3 regions of the Chromobacterium violaceum ATCC 12472 genome follow, and region 3 is predicted to be linked to each of the others. Evidence: predicted binding sites of a transcription regulator. Region 3 holds the regulator's gene; each other region holds the start of a gene.
What was found. Region 3 encodes sigma-54, which starts transcription at its own class of promoters, with help from an activator protein. Its sites were predicted from a motif close to CTGGCACGCTTCATGCTT; they were not measured.
Positions count from the first base shown of each region.

Region 1: the regulator sigma-54 is predicted to act here: its motif matches at 2,558-2,575, upstream of flgB (flagellar basal body rod protein FlgB).
Region 2: the regulator sigma-54 is predicted to act here: its motif matches at 1,943-1,960, upstream of eat (ethanolamine permease).

Region 1 is NC_005085.1:3,161,752-3,165,959, forward strand. Features, by position in the region: gene flgE (flagellar hook protein FlgE) at 1-919, opposite strand, end outside; gene CV_RS14125 (flagellar hook assembly protein FlgD) at 958-1,683, opposite strand; gene flgC (flagellar basal body rod protein FlgC) at 1,701-2,111, opposite strand; gene flgB (flagellar basal body rod protein FlgB) at 2,116-2,529, opposite strand; gene CV_RS14140 (response regulator) at 2,786-3,583, shown strand; gene CV_RS14145 (hypothetical protein) at 3,685-4,208, opposite strand, start outside.
Region 2 is NC_005085.1:1,248,274-1,252,481, reverse strand. Features, by position in the region: gene CV_RS05835 (EAL and HDOD domain-containing protein) at 1-685, opposite strand, end outside; gene aroC (chorismate synthase) at 742-1,842, opposite strand; gene eat (ethanolamine permease) at 2,028-3,449, shown strand; gene CV_RS05820 (ethanolamine ammonia-lyase subunit EutB) at 3,446-4,208, shown strand, end outside.
Region 3 is NC_005085.1:3,628,969-3,633,176, forward strand. Features, by position in the region: gene lptA (lipopolysaccharide transport periplasmic protein LptA) at 1-409, shown strand, start outside; gene lptB (LPS export ABC transporter ATP-binding protein) at 406-1,134, shown strand; gene CV_RS16430 (RNA polymerase factor sigma-54) at 1,138-2,538, shown strand; gene hpf (ribosome hibernation-promoting factor, HPF/YfiA family) at 2,606-2,938, shown strand; gene ptsN (PTS IIA-like nitrogen regulatory protein PtsN) at 3,061-3,522, shown strand; gene hprK (HPr(Ser) kinase/phosphatase) at 3,515-4,208, shown strand, end outside.

The DNA of each region.
Region 1 (4,208 bases), 470 kb from region 3:
TGACGCCGGTCAGCAAGCCGGGCGCGGAGCCGTTCTGGGTAATGGTGCCGGTGCCGTAGTTTTGCGCGATCTGGTTCGACCCGGTCAGGTTGATGGCGACGGTCTGCGGCGTGGAAGAACCGTTGGTGGTGTTGAAGGTCAGGTTCACGTTGGCCGGCGTGGTGTTCGCCAAGCTGCCGTTGTTGTTGAACTTCACCGAGAAATTGGTATTGCCGCTGCCGCCGCCGGGGATCGTCGCGGGCGCGCCGTCCACGTAAGGCGTGACCGTCCAGGTATTGCCGGTGGCGCTGGTGGAGGCCAGCGAATAATAGAGCGTCACCTGGTGGGAATTGCCGAGGCTGTCGTACACCACCGTAGGACTAGGCCAATTATACGTGGTCGGATCGGTGGGATTCACCGGCGAGTTGACCGGCACCGTGGCATTGGAGTTCAGTTGCACCGGCCACGAGATTTGCGAAGTGGCCTGCGGGGAAATGGTGGTGTTGGTGATCTGGAGATTCTGCAGCGGGCCGACCTGCGGCTGGCCGGAAGTGTTGACCCCGTACCCTTGCAGGTAGGCGCCGTAGCTGTTCACCAGATAACCCTGGCTGTTCACCTGGAACTGCCCGTCCCGGGAATAGGTCTGGGTGCCGTTGGGCTGGTTCATGATGAAGAAGCCATTGTTGTTGATGGCAAGGTCCAGGCTACGTCCGGTGTTTTCGGTATTGCCCGCCGACATGTTGGCGGTCACCGCAAGGACGCTGACGCCATTGCCCGGCGAGTTCGCCGCGGTGCCGAAAATGCTTTGCGCGTACAGATCGCCGAACTCTGTGCGCGAGCTCTTGAAACCCACCGTATTGGCGTTGGCGACGTTGTTGCCGATCGAATCCAGCTGGACCGACGCCGCGTTGATTCCGCTGAGGCCTTGTTGAAAACCCATTTTACCGCTCCTTCATTCAACCTTGCGTCAAGCGACGATCAAGACATCTGCGCCACGGCCGACAGCGGCACGGACTGATTGCCCGGCAACACCAACATCGGCGAGCCGTTGAGCCAGGACACCGCCTGGACCTTCTGGTTGTTGTACGCGGTCGCGGTCGTGTTGCCGCCCGCGCTGGCCTGCGTCACCTTGACCTGGAAAGTGTAATTCCCGGCGGGCAAGGCATGGCCCTTCCCATCCGTCCCGTCCCAGTTGAAGGTATTCAGGCCCTTGCTGGGATTGGCGACGGTTACGGTATCGACGACATTGCCGTTCTTGTCCAGCACGCTGACCTGATAGGACGAGGCCGGGCCGCTGAGCATGACGCCGCCCTGGGTCGTCTGCCCCGCGGCCGGCGACGCCAGCGTGTTGCCGGCGACCAGCACGTTGTTGCCTATCATGCCGGTCGCCATCATCGATTGCGACGCGTTCTGGGAAGCGACCAGTTGCTGCATGGTCAGATTCAGCGACTGCAGGCCCGAAACCTGGCTGATCTGCGCCATCTGGCTGGTCAGCTGGCTGTTGTCCATCGGATTGAGCGGATCCTGCGCATTCAACTGCGCCGTCAGCAGCGTCAGAAAATTGTTCTGCAGGCTCTGCGCGCTGGTGGCGCTGCCTGTATTGCCGGACGCGCCGCCATTCGCCGCCTGCATGCTGGAGGCGCCCGGCGCCAGCTGATTGTTCAGCGAGTTGAAATTGAAAGTGGTTCCAGCTGCAGAGGCCATGACTGTCGCTCCTTAAATTACTGGCCCAGCTGCAGGGTTTTCTGCAGCAGACTCTTGGCGGTGTTCATCATCTCAACGTTGTTCTGGTAGGCGCGAGAAGCGGCGATCATGTCGGCCATCTCCTCCACCACGTTGACATTGGGCATGGTCACGTAGCCGCGCTCGTCAGCCAGCGGATTACCCGGTTCGTACTTCAGCCGCGGCGGCGATTGATCCTCTACCACCGAAGTGACGCGCACGCCGGCCACCTGGGGCTGGGCGGCATCCACCGGCACCGCGGTGAACACCACGTGGCGACCCTTGTACGGCTGCCCGGTGGAGCTGGTGGCGCTTTCGGCGTTGGCCAGGTTGCTGGCCACCACGTTGAGCCGCATCGACTGCGCGGAAAGCGCGGAACCCGAAATATTGAAGAGATTGGACAAGGACATTCAATCAGCCTCCGTTGCCGCTGCCCTGGATCGCCGAGTTCAGCCCGCTGATCTTCTTGTTCAGAAACGCCAGCGTGGACTGATACTGCAAAGCGTTGTCGGCGAAAGCGCCGCGCTCGATATCCATGTCGACCGTGTTGCCGTCCAGGCTGGGCTGCACCGCGCTGCGGTATTGCAGCTGCACGCCGGCGGCGCCGCCAGTCTGGTTTGCGATATGGCGCGCGTCGGTCAGCGCCAGTCCCAGCTGCCCCTGCTTGTCCACCTGCGCCTGAAGCGCCGACTTGAAATCGAAATCCACCGCCTTGTAATACGGCGTTTCGGCGTTCGCCACATTGCTGCCTATCACTTCGGCACGATACGCCTGCAAGTTCAGCGCGCGCTGCTGAAAGTCGAAATAGTGGGCAATCTTGTCTAGCATTGGGCAATCTCCTCGCTGGCCTACGCTAAAGCACGAAGTGTGCCAGCACCCGAAAGGCCCGAAAAGCCAAGTTTTCACGCCGATTCGGCGCCAAGCGGCAAGTTTGCCGGACGGCCGAAAGGATGGCAGCGGCAAAACTTGCCGCCCGCGCGGCGGCGCCACTCAAATCAGGCCATCTGCGGATTTTGCTTGCCGGTCCATCCAAATCGTGCCAAACCGACAATAATGCAAATAAGTAGAATGTCGGAGCGGAGCAATGCTGGCTTTGGAACAACTGCTGATCTCACTGGCCGAACCCTCGCCGGTTCAGGCGCAAATCATCACCAAGGCGCTGGAGGCCATGGGCGCCGCGCAGATAGAAGTGCATCCATCCGGCCGCGAGCTGATAGAGCAGGCCCGGCAACGGCGGCCGAACCTGATCATCAGCGCCTACCACCTGCCCGACATCACCGGCGCCGAGCTGGTCCGGGAACTTCGGGAAAGCACGGATCTGTACGACCTGCCCTTCATCCTGATCTCCAGCGAAACCAATCCGGAGCGGCTGGAAACGATACGCCAGGCCGGCAGCCTGGCCATCCTGCCCAAGCCATTCACCCACGATGAGTTCGACCAGGCGATGCAGTCGGTGATGAACTTCCTCAACTGCCCCAGCCTGGGCGCCGAAGTCGATGCCGACATGGCGCTGATGAACGTGCTGATCGTCGACGACAGCAGCACCTCTCGCCACCACATCCGGCAGGTACTGGAAAAGCTGGGCTTCGAGCACTTCTGCGAAGCGGCCAGCAGCGAAGCCGCCATTCCCTACCTGGAGCAGGAGCCGTTCAAGCTGATCATCACCGACTACCACATGCCGGGCATGGACGGGCTGGATTTCGCGCGCCACGTCCGCAGCAGCGGCCTGCAACCGGACGCCCCGGTGCTAATGATCACCAGCGATAGCGACAATATCAACAAGGACGACCTGGAGGATGCCGGCATCGCGGCCTGCTGCCAGAAGCCCTTCGACATGGACAAGCTCCGCGAGCTGATCCGCACCCTGCTCAACGAATACTGACCGGAAGCCGCGCGCATGGAAAAACGCCCGGCAAGCCGGGCGTTTTTTTCACATCGGAGCTCTCGACCCGCGCCATGGCGCTTGGGCCGGGTCGCCGGCGGTCAGCGCGGCGCCACCCACACCAGGCGCGAGTGCGCCTTGTCGGCGCCGAAAGACTGGCGGCGCCAATAGCCCTGGCTGGCGTATTCGGCGCCGTCGGCCAGCTCCGCCACCCGGCAGAACGTCACTTCGCCGAAACCCGATTTCAGCAGTTGGCTGCGCGCCTTCTGCCGGGTCTTGACGCACGACGGATGCGCGGCATCGGCCACCCATCCGGCCGGAGCGGAAGCCTCCCAGCCCTTGGACAGCTCGAGCTTGGGCTGGGTCATCATCGCCAGCCCGTTCAGCACGGAAGACAGCAGCGCCCGCCATTCGTCCGGCACGGCCTCCAGCTGCGGCGCCAGCTCGCCCGGATATTCGACCCGGGCCAGCTCCACCTGGTCGGCCGCCTGCAGCCAGTTGACGCCATTCGGCGCGAAGCCCATGCGCACCATCGTCAACAGCAGGGCGCGGCGTTCGGGCTGATGCACGACGAAAGCGCCGCCTTCGCCCGGCACATGCAGGAAAAACGCGGCGGCCGGCAGAC
Region 2 (4,208 bases), 2.4 Mb from region 3:
TGTCCTCTGCCGTGCCGACGTTGCGCGCCAGCCATCGCGCGCCCGGATAGCGCTTGGGCAGTTGGTCCAGTATCGGCGCCAGCACCCGGGTGGAGGGTCCGGCGAAATCCAGCACCATGAAATCGACGCGGCTGAACAGATCGGCCTGCAGCGCCGGGCTCAGCATGTTCTGGTCGTAGGCGGCGGGCTCCAACGCGAAGCGCAGCCCGAGCTTCTGCAGCTCGTCCAGCTGGCGCAGCATATGCTCAGCCACCACCATGCCCGGCAGCGGCTCCAGCACGAAAATCACGCTACCGGCGGGCATGCCGCGCAGCTGCGGGTCGTCGAGCGAGGTCATCGCGATGTGGACAAAGGCGCGGCGGTAGGCCAGCAGCCGGAAGATGTCCATATTGTGCAGCGTGGCCAGCAGCAGCCGGTCGAACTCCTGCTGCTTGCCGGCCTCGATGTTGCGCTTGCCCTGGCGGACGAAGAAATCGTAGGCGACCACGCGCTGCTGGCGGTCCATCACCGGCTGGTGGGAGACGAAGCCCAAGGTGGCGGGCAGCTCGGCCGGCTCATCCTCCGGCGGAGGCGGCGGGATGACTGCGGCGGGCGTTTCCGCGGTTTCCTCCAGCGGCGGAGCCTCCTCATCATGCGCATTCTTCTTCAGACGTCCGGCCAATCCATCTATCAGATTTTTCAGCATGGTGTCATCCCAAGGTTGAACTGGCCGCAGCCCTGCCCGGCCGGTATATCTGCATTCTAGCCGATATGACCTGCAATTCTCGGCGTTTCCACCCTCACGTCGCCGCACTGGGCGCGGTGCCGCAACGCATGGTCGATCAACACCAGCGCCAGCATCGCCTCGGCGATCGGCGTGGCGCGGATGCCGACGCAGGGGTCGTGGCGGCCATGGGTTTCCATCGTCACCGCCTCGCCCTGCTTGTTGATCGAGCGGCGCGGCTGGGCGATCGACGAGGTCGGCTTGATCGCGATGGAAACGTCGATCTGCTGGCCGGTGGAGATGCCGCCCAGCACGCCTCCGGCGTGGTTGCTGGCGAAGCCCCGCGGCGTCAGCTCGTCGCCGTGCTCGCTGCCTTTTTGCGTCACGCAGCCGAAGCCGGCGCCGATCTCCACGCCCTTCACCGCGTTGATGCTCATCATGGCGTAGGCGATGTCGGCGTCAAGGCGGTCGAACACCGGCTCGCCCCAGCCCACCGGCACGTTGTCGGCCACCACGCGCAGCCGCGCGCCGATGGAATCCAAGCTCTTGCGGATGGAGTCCATGTATTCCTCCAGCCGCGGCACGATGTCCGGATCGGCGCTGAAGAAGGGATTGCCGCCCACGTGCTCCCAGCTTTTGAACGGAATGGCCACTTCGCCGATCTGGGTCATATGGCCGCGGATCACGATGCCGTACTTCTCGTTCAGCCACTTCTTGGCGATGGCGCCGGCGGCGACGCGCACCGCGGTCTCGCGCGCGGAGGAGCGGCCGCCGCCGCGCGGGTCGCGGGTGCCGTACTTGTGCCAGTAGCAATAGTCGGCGTGGCCGGGGCGGAAGGTGTCGGCGATGTTGCCGTAGTCCTTGCTGCGCTGGTCGGTGTTGCGGATCAGCAGCGCGATCGGCGTGCCGGTGGTCTTGCCCTCGTAGACGCCGGACAGGATTTCCACGGTATCCGGCTCGCGGCGCTGGGTCACGTGGCGGCTGGTGCCGGGCTTGCGGCGGTCCAGCTCAAGCTGGATGTCCGCCTCGCTCAGCGCCAGGCCCGGCGGGCAGCCGTCCACCACGCAGCCTATGCCCGGCCCGTGGCTCTCGCCGAAGGAGGTCACCGTAAACAATCGTCCCATGCTGCTGCCTGACATCTGCGTTCCCCTGCTGCTGATTGCGTATCGTCATCGATTCTAGCATGGCGCGCGCCGCAAGCAGCCATGCTGCGGCGCGCATTGAAATCGGCGGCGGACACTGGCATTCTTTTTGCATAAACGGGCGATGCGGGCATGCCCGCCCTTCCCCCGCGGAAGGCCATCCAATCGGACAGGAGTCTGCCATGAACGCATCGACACCCGGCCTCGCGCGCAAGCTCGGCGGCTGGCAATTATGGGGCATCGCCGTCGGCCTGGTGATATCCGGCGAATACTTCGGCTGGAGCTACGGCTGGGCGCAGGCCGGCCCCCTGGGCTTTCTGTGCGCGACGCTGTTCGTCGCGCTGATGTACACCGCCTTCATCTTCAGCTTCACCGAGCTGACCACCGCCATCCCGCACGCCGGCGGGCCGTTCGCCTACGCCCGCCGCGCCTTCGGCCCGCTGGGCGGCTTCGTCGCCGGCTTCGCCACCTTGTGCGAATTCGTGTTCGCCCCGCCGGCCATCGCGCTGGCGATAGGCGCGTATCTCAATGTGCAGTTCCCGTCGCTGGCGCCCAAGTGGAGCGCCTGCGGCGCCTACCTGGTCTTCATGGCGCTGAACATCGCCGGGGTCGGCATCGCCGCGATGTTCGAGCTGGCGGTGACGCTGCTGGCCATCTTCGAACTCTTGGTGTTCATGGGCGTGGTGGCGCCGGGCTTCAGTTGGGCGCACTTCATGCACCAAGGCTGGGCCGGGCAGAACGCCTTCCACTGGGGCGCGGTCGGCGGCATGTTCGCCGCCCTGCCGTTCGCGATCTGGTTCTTCCTGGCGATAGAGGGCGCGGCGATGGCGGCCGAAGAGGCCAAAGACCCGGCGCGCACCATCCCGCGCGCCTACATCGCCGGCATCCTCACCCTGGTGGCGCTGGCCTTCGGCGTGATGGTGATGGCCGGCGGCGCCGGCGACTGGAGCCGGCTGGCCAATATCAACGACCCGCTGCCGCAGGCGATGAAGCAGATCGTCGGCGCGCACAGCGGCTGGCTGCACATGCTGGTGTGGCTGGGCCTGTTCGGCCTGGTGGCGTCGTTCCACGGCATCATCATGGGCTATTCGCGGCAGATCTTCGCCCTGGCGCGGGCCGGCTACCTGCCGCGCGCGCTGGCCGCCGTCCATCCGCGCTTCAAGACGCCGCACCGCGCCATCCTGGCCGGCGGCGCGGTCGGCATCGCCGCCATCTTCAGCGACGACTTGGTGCAGATCGCCGGCCAGCCGCTGACCGCCAACATCGTCACGCTGTCGGTGTTCGGCGCCATCGTCATGTACATCGTGTCGATGCTGGCGCTGTTCCGGCTGCGCGGCCGCGAGCCGGCGCTGCCCCGGCCGTTCTCCGCGCCCTGTTATCCGTGGCTGCCGGCGCTGGCGCTGGGCTGTTCCGTCATCTGCCTGGTCGCCATGGTGTATTACAACCTGCTGCTGGCCGGCATCTTCGCCGCGATGCTGGCCGCCGGCTACCTGTATTTCCTCGCCACCGCCCGCCAGCGCGCCGCCGCCGCCGACGACGCGCAGCTGCAAGGTTTGGCCGAGCCGCCAGCCGAGCCAGCCCCCTCCGTCCGGAGTCCGACATGAGCCACGCCATCGCCATAGGCCCGCGAACCTACCGCTTCGCCGACTTGAAAACGCTGCTGGCGCGCGCCAGTCCCCTGCGCTCCGGCGACCAGCTGGCCGGCGTCGCCGCCGCCAGCGCCGAAGAGCGGGTGGCGGCGCAGATGTGCCTGGCCGACTTGCCGCTGAAGGTCTTTCTCAACCAGGCGGTGATTCCGTACGAGGAGGACGAGGTCACCCGGCTGATCCTGGACAGCCATGACCAGGCCGCCTTCGCCGCCGTATCGCACCTGACCGTCGGCGGCCTGCGCGACTGGCTGCTGTCCGACGCCGCCACCGCGGAAACGCTGGCGGCGCTGGCGCCCGGCCTCACGCCGGAAATGGCGGCGGCGGTGTCCAAGCTGATGCGCAACCAGGACCTGGTGCTGGCGGCGAGGAAATGCCGCGTCGTCACCGCCTTCCGCAACACCCAGGGACTGCCCGGCCGCATGGGCGTGCGGCTGCAGCCCAATCATCCGGCCGACGACGCGCGCGCCATCGCCGCCGCGACGCTGGACGGCCTGCTGTACGGCGCCGGCGACGCGGTGATCGGCATCAACCCGGCCGGCGACAGCCCGGACGACATCCGGAGCTTGCTGACGCTGCTGGACGAGGTGCGCCAGCGCTACGCCATCCCTACCCAGAGCTGCGTGCTCACCCACGTCACCAGCACGCTGGACCTGATGCGCCGGGGCGCGCCGGTGGATCTGGTGTTCCAGTCCATCGCCGGCACTCAGAAGGCCA
Region 3 (4,208 bases):
CGGCAACGTGGTGGTGGTGCAGGGCACGCTGCGCCTGAACGCCGACAAGGTAGTCGCCACGCAGGACCAGCAGGGCAACCAGACGCTGCAGGCCACCGGCCGCATCGTCACCTTCCGCCAGAAGCTGGACAACAACAGCGGCTGGATCGAAGGCCAATCCAGCAAGCTCGACTACGACAGCGCCAAGCACTTCGCGGTGCTGACCGGCAACGCCCGCGTCAAGCGCAACGGCGACCTCGTGATCGGCAACGTGATCACCTACGACACCCAGAGCGAGGTCTACCAGGTGATGGGCGGCGGCGCCAGCGCCGGCAAGGGCGGCGGACGCACCACGGTGATCCTGCAGCCCAAGACCTCCGCGTCGCAGCCGGCGGCCGCCAAGCCCGCCGCCGGAGCCGCCAAGCCATGAAGCACAGCACCCTCACTGTCTCCAAGCTGAAAAAGCGCTTCAAGAAGCGCACCGTGGTCAAGGACGTGTCGCTGAGCATAGACAGCGGCGAAGTGGTCGGCCTGCTCGGCCCCAACGGCGCCGGCAAGACCACCAGCTTCTACATGATTGTCGGCCTGATCGGCGCCGACGACGGCGACATCCGGCTGGACGACGCGTCCATCACCCGCTACCCGATCCACCAGCGCGCCCAGCTGGGCCTGGGCTACCTGCCCCAGGAAGCGTCCATCTTCCGCCGCATGACGGTGGAGGAAAACATCGCCGCCATCCTGGAGATCGCCGGCCTCAAGGGCAAGGAGCTGGAAAAAGAGCTGGACCTGCTGCTGGACGACCTGAACATCGGCCACCTGCGCGACAGCAACGCGCTGTCGCTGTCCGGCGGCGAGCGGCGCCGGGTGGAGATCGCCCGCGTGCTGGCCACCCGCCCCCGCTTCATCCTGCTGGACGAACCGTTCGCCGGCGTGGACCCGATCGCGGTGATCGACATCCAGAAGATCATCTCCTTCCTGAAGGAGCGCGGCATCGGCGTGCTGATCACCGACCACAACGTGCGCGAAACGCTGCGCATCTGCGACCGCGCCTACATCATCAGCGACGGCTCGGTGCTGGCCTCCGGCCAGCCGGAAGAACTGGTCAACAACGAGAAAGTGCGCGAGGTCTACCTCGGCGAGCACTTCCACCTGTAAGCGATGAAACAGGCCCTTCAGCTCAAGGTATCCCAGCAACTGACGCTGACGCCGCAGCTGCAGCAGTCGATCAAGCTGCTGCAGCTGTCCACGCTGGATCTGCAGGCGGAAGTGGAACGCTTCCTGCTCGACAATCCGCTGCTGGAGCGCGGCGACGAGCCCCGCGACGGCGAGGCCCCGGGCGACGGCCCCGAACAGCAGGACAGCCCGGTCGAAGCGCAGGAAGCCGATAGCCGCGACGACGGCGCCGGCGAGCTGCTGGACTGGGGCGCGGGCGCACGCAAGGGGGACGACGACGACTTCGACCCCATGCTCAACGTGCCCTGCCCCATCAGCCTGCGCGAGCACCTGCTGACCCAGCTGGGCGAGCTCGCCCTCACCGACCGCGACCGCGCGGTGGTCAGCCTGCTGATCGAGGAGCTGGACGACGACGGCTACCTGCCGCTGGGACTGGACGAACTGGCCGGCAACCTGCCGCTGGAACTGGAGCTGGACAGCGACGAGCTGGCGGTGGGCCTCGCGCTGCTGCAGCAGTTCGACCCGGCCGGCGTCGGCGCCCGCTCGCTGGCCGAATCGCTGACGCTGCAGCTGCGGCGCCTGCCGGGAGACGAGCCCGGGCACGCGCTGGCGCTGGCCATCGTCCGCGAGCATCTGGCATTGCTGGGCGGACGCGACTACGCCAGGCTGAAAAAGCTGCTGCGCTGCGACGACGCCGCGCTGCGCGACGCGCAGGCGCTGATCGCCAGGCTCAACCCCCATCCCGCCACCGGCTTCGGCCACGGCGACGTCCACTACGTGATCCCCGACATCAGCGTACGCAAGCTGCGCGGCCGCTGGACCGCCGAGCTCAACCGCGCCGCGATGCCCCGCCTGCGGGTCAACCGGCTGTACGAACGGATGCTGGCCGACCACCGCGCCGGCGGCGAAATGTCGGGCCGTCTGCAGGAGGCGCGCTGGCTGGTCAAGAACATCCAGCAGCGATTTGACACCATACTCAAAGTGGCGGAAGCTATTGTCGAGCGTCAACAGTTGTTCTTTGAGCACGGCGAAGTGGCGATGCGCCCGCTGATTCTGCGGGACATCGCGGAAGAGCTGGGCCTGCACGAATCCACCGTTTCCCGATCCACCAGCCAGAAATACCTGCTCTGTTCGCGGGGTTTGTTCGAGCTCAAGTATTTCTTCGGCAGTTCGCTGGAAACTGAAAGCGGCGGCGAGTGCTCCGCCACCGCGATCAAGGCCCATATCCGCGGCATGATAGACGCCGAGGACCGCGCCAAGCCGCTGTCCGACAGCGCCATCGCCGACGCGCTGGCCAAACAGGGAATTCAGGTTGCCAGACGCACCGTAGCCAAGTATCGTGAAGCCATGCAGATTCCGGCGGTGAATCTGCGCAAGGCGCTGTAGGGCGCCTCAAGAATACAATGCCGCCCGACAACCCGACCGGGCGGTCAACACCAGAAGGAGCTAGGGTATGAACCTCAAAGTAACTGGCCTGCACCTGGAAGTCACCCCGTCGCTGCGCGAATACATCGAGAACAAGCTGGAGCGCATTACCCGCCATGTCGACCATGTGATCGACATCTCCGTCACCCTGTCGGTGGACAAGCTGGTCCAGAAGGCCGAAGTCAATGTGCACCTGTCCGGCAAGGACATCCACATCGAGGCTTCCGAGGCCGATCTCTACGCCGCCATCGATATCCTGATGGACAAGCTGGACCGCCAGGTCCTGAAATACAAGGAAAAGCTGACCGAGCACCGCGCGCTGGGCTCGGGCGAGGCCTCGCAGACCCAGGCTTCGCTGTAAGGCCTGACTGAAGAGAACGGGAGCCTGGCGGTTCCCGTTTTTCTTTGCGCTTGCCGGTTTTCAGTACTATCAAGGCAACGTAGAATCCACAGTTTCCCCAAAAGCCGCATGCATAATCCAACATGAATCTCATCGGCAAGATCCTGACCCCGGACCATATCCTGCTGGACCTGGACGTCGCCAGCAAGAAACGGGTGTTCGAGCAGGTGGGCCTGCTGGTGGAAAACACCCGCGGCATCGCCCGCAGCGAGATTTTCGACAGCCTGTTCAGCCGTGAAAAACTGGGCTCCACCGGACTCGGCCAGGGCGTGGCCATCCCCCATGGCCGCGCGCGCGGCCTGAAGGAAGCCACCGGCGTGTTCATCCGCCTGAAGGCGCCCATCCCCTTCGACGCCCCGGACGGCAAGCCGGTGCAATGCCTGTTCGTGCTGCTGGTGCCCGAGCACGCCACCGACCTGCATCTGCAGGTGCTGTCGGAGCTGGCGCAGATGTTCTCCAGCCGCCAGATGCGCGAGCAGATGCTGGGCGTGGACGCGCGCGACGACCTGTACCAGCTGCTTTGCGAATGGACCCCCCATGCCTAGCATCACCGTGCGCCGGCTGTATCAGGAAAACCAGCAGAAACTGAATCTCACCTGGGTCGCCGGCACCGGCGGCTCCGACAATGTGATTGGCAACGACGACCAGCGTCCTACGCTGGCCCTGGTCGGCCACCTGAACTTCATCCACCCCAACCGGGTGCAGGTGCTGGGCCTCGCCGAGGTGGACTACCTGAACAAGCTGGAGCAGTCGGCGGCCAAGACCGCGCTGGACCAGCTGTTCCACAAGAGCATGTCGGTGGTGATGGTGGCCAACGGCCAGCCCGTGCCCCGGCTGCTGCGCGACTACTGCCACAGCCACAACGTGCCCTTGATGTGCAGCACGCTGGAAAGCCCGTACCTGATGGACGTGCTGCGGATTTACCTGGCGCGGGCGCTGGCGGTGTCCACGGTGCTGCACGGCGTGTTCCTCGACGTGTTCGAGATCGGCGTGCTGATCATGGGCGACTCGGCGATGGGCAAGAGCGAACTGGCGCTGGAGCTGATTTCCCGCGGCCACGGCATGGTGGCCGACGACGCGGTGGAGCTGTACCGCATCGGCCCGGACACGCTGGAGGGCCGTTGCCCGCCGCTGCTGCGCGACTTTCTGGAAGTGCGCGGCCTCGGCATCCTCAACATCCGCACCATCTTCGGCGAGACCGCGGTCCGTCCCAAGAAAGTGCTGAAGCTGA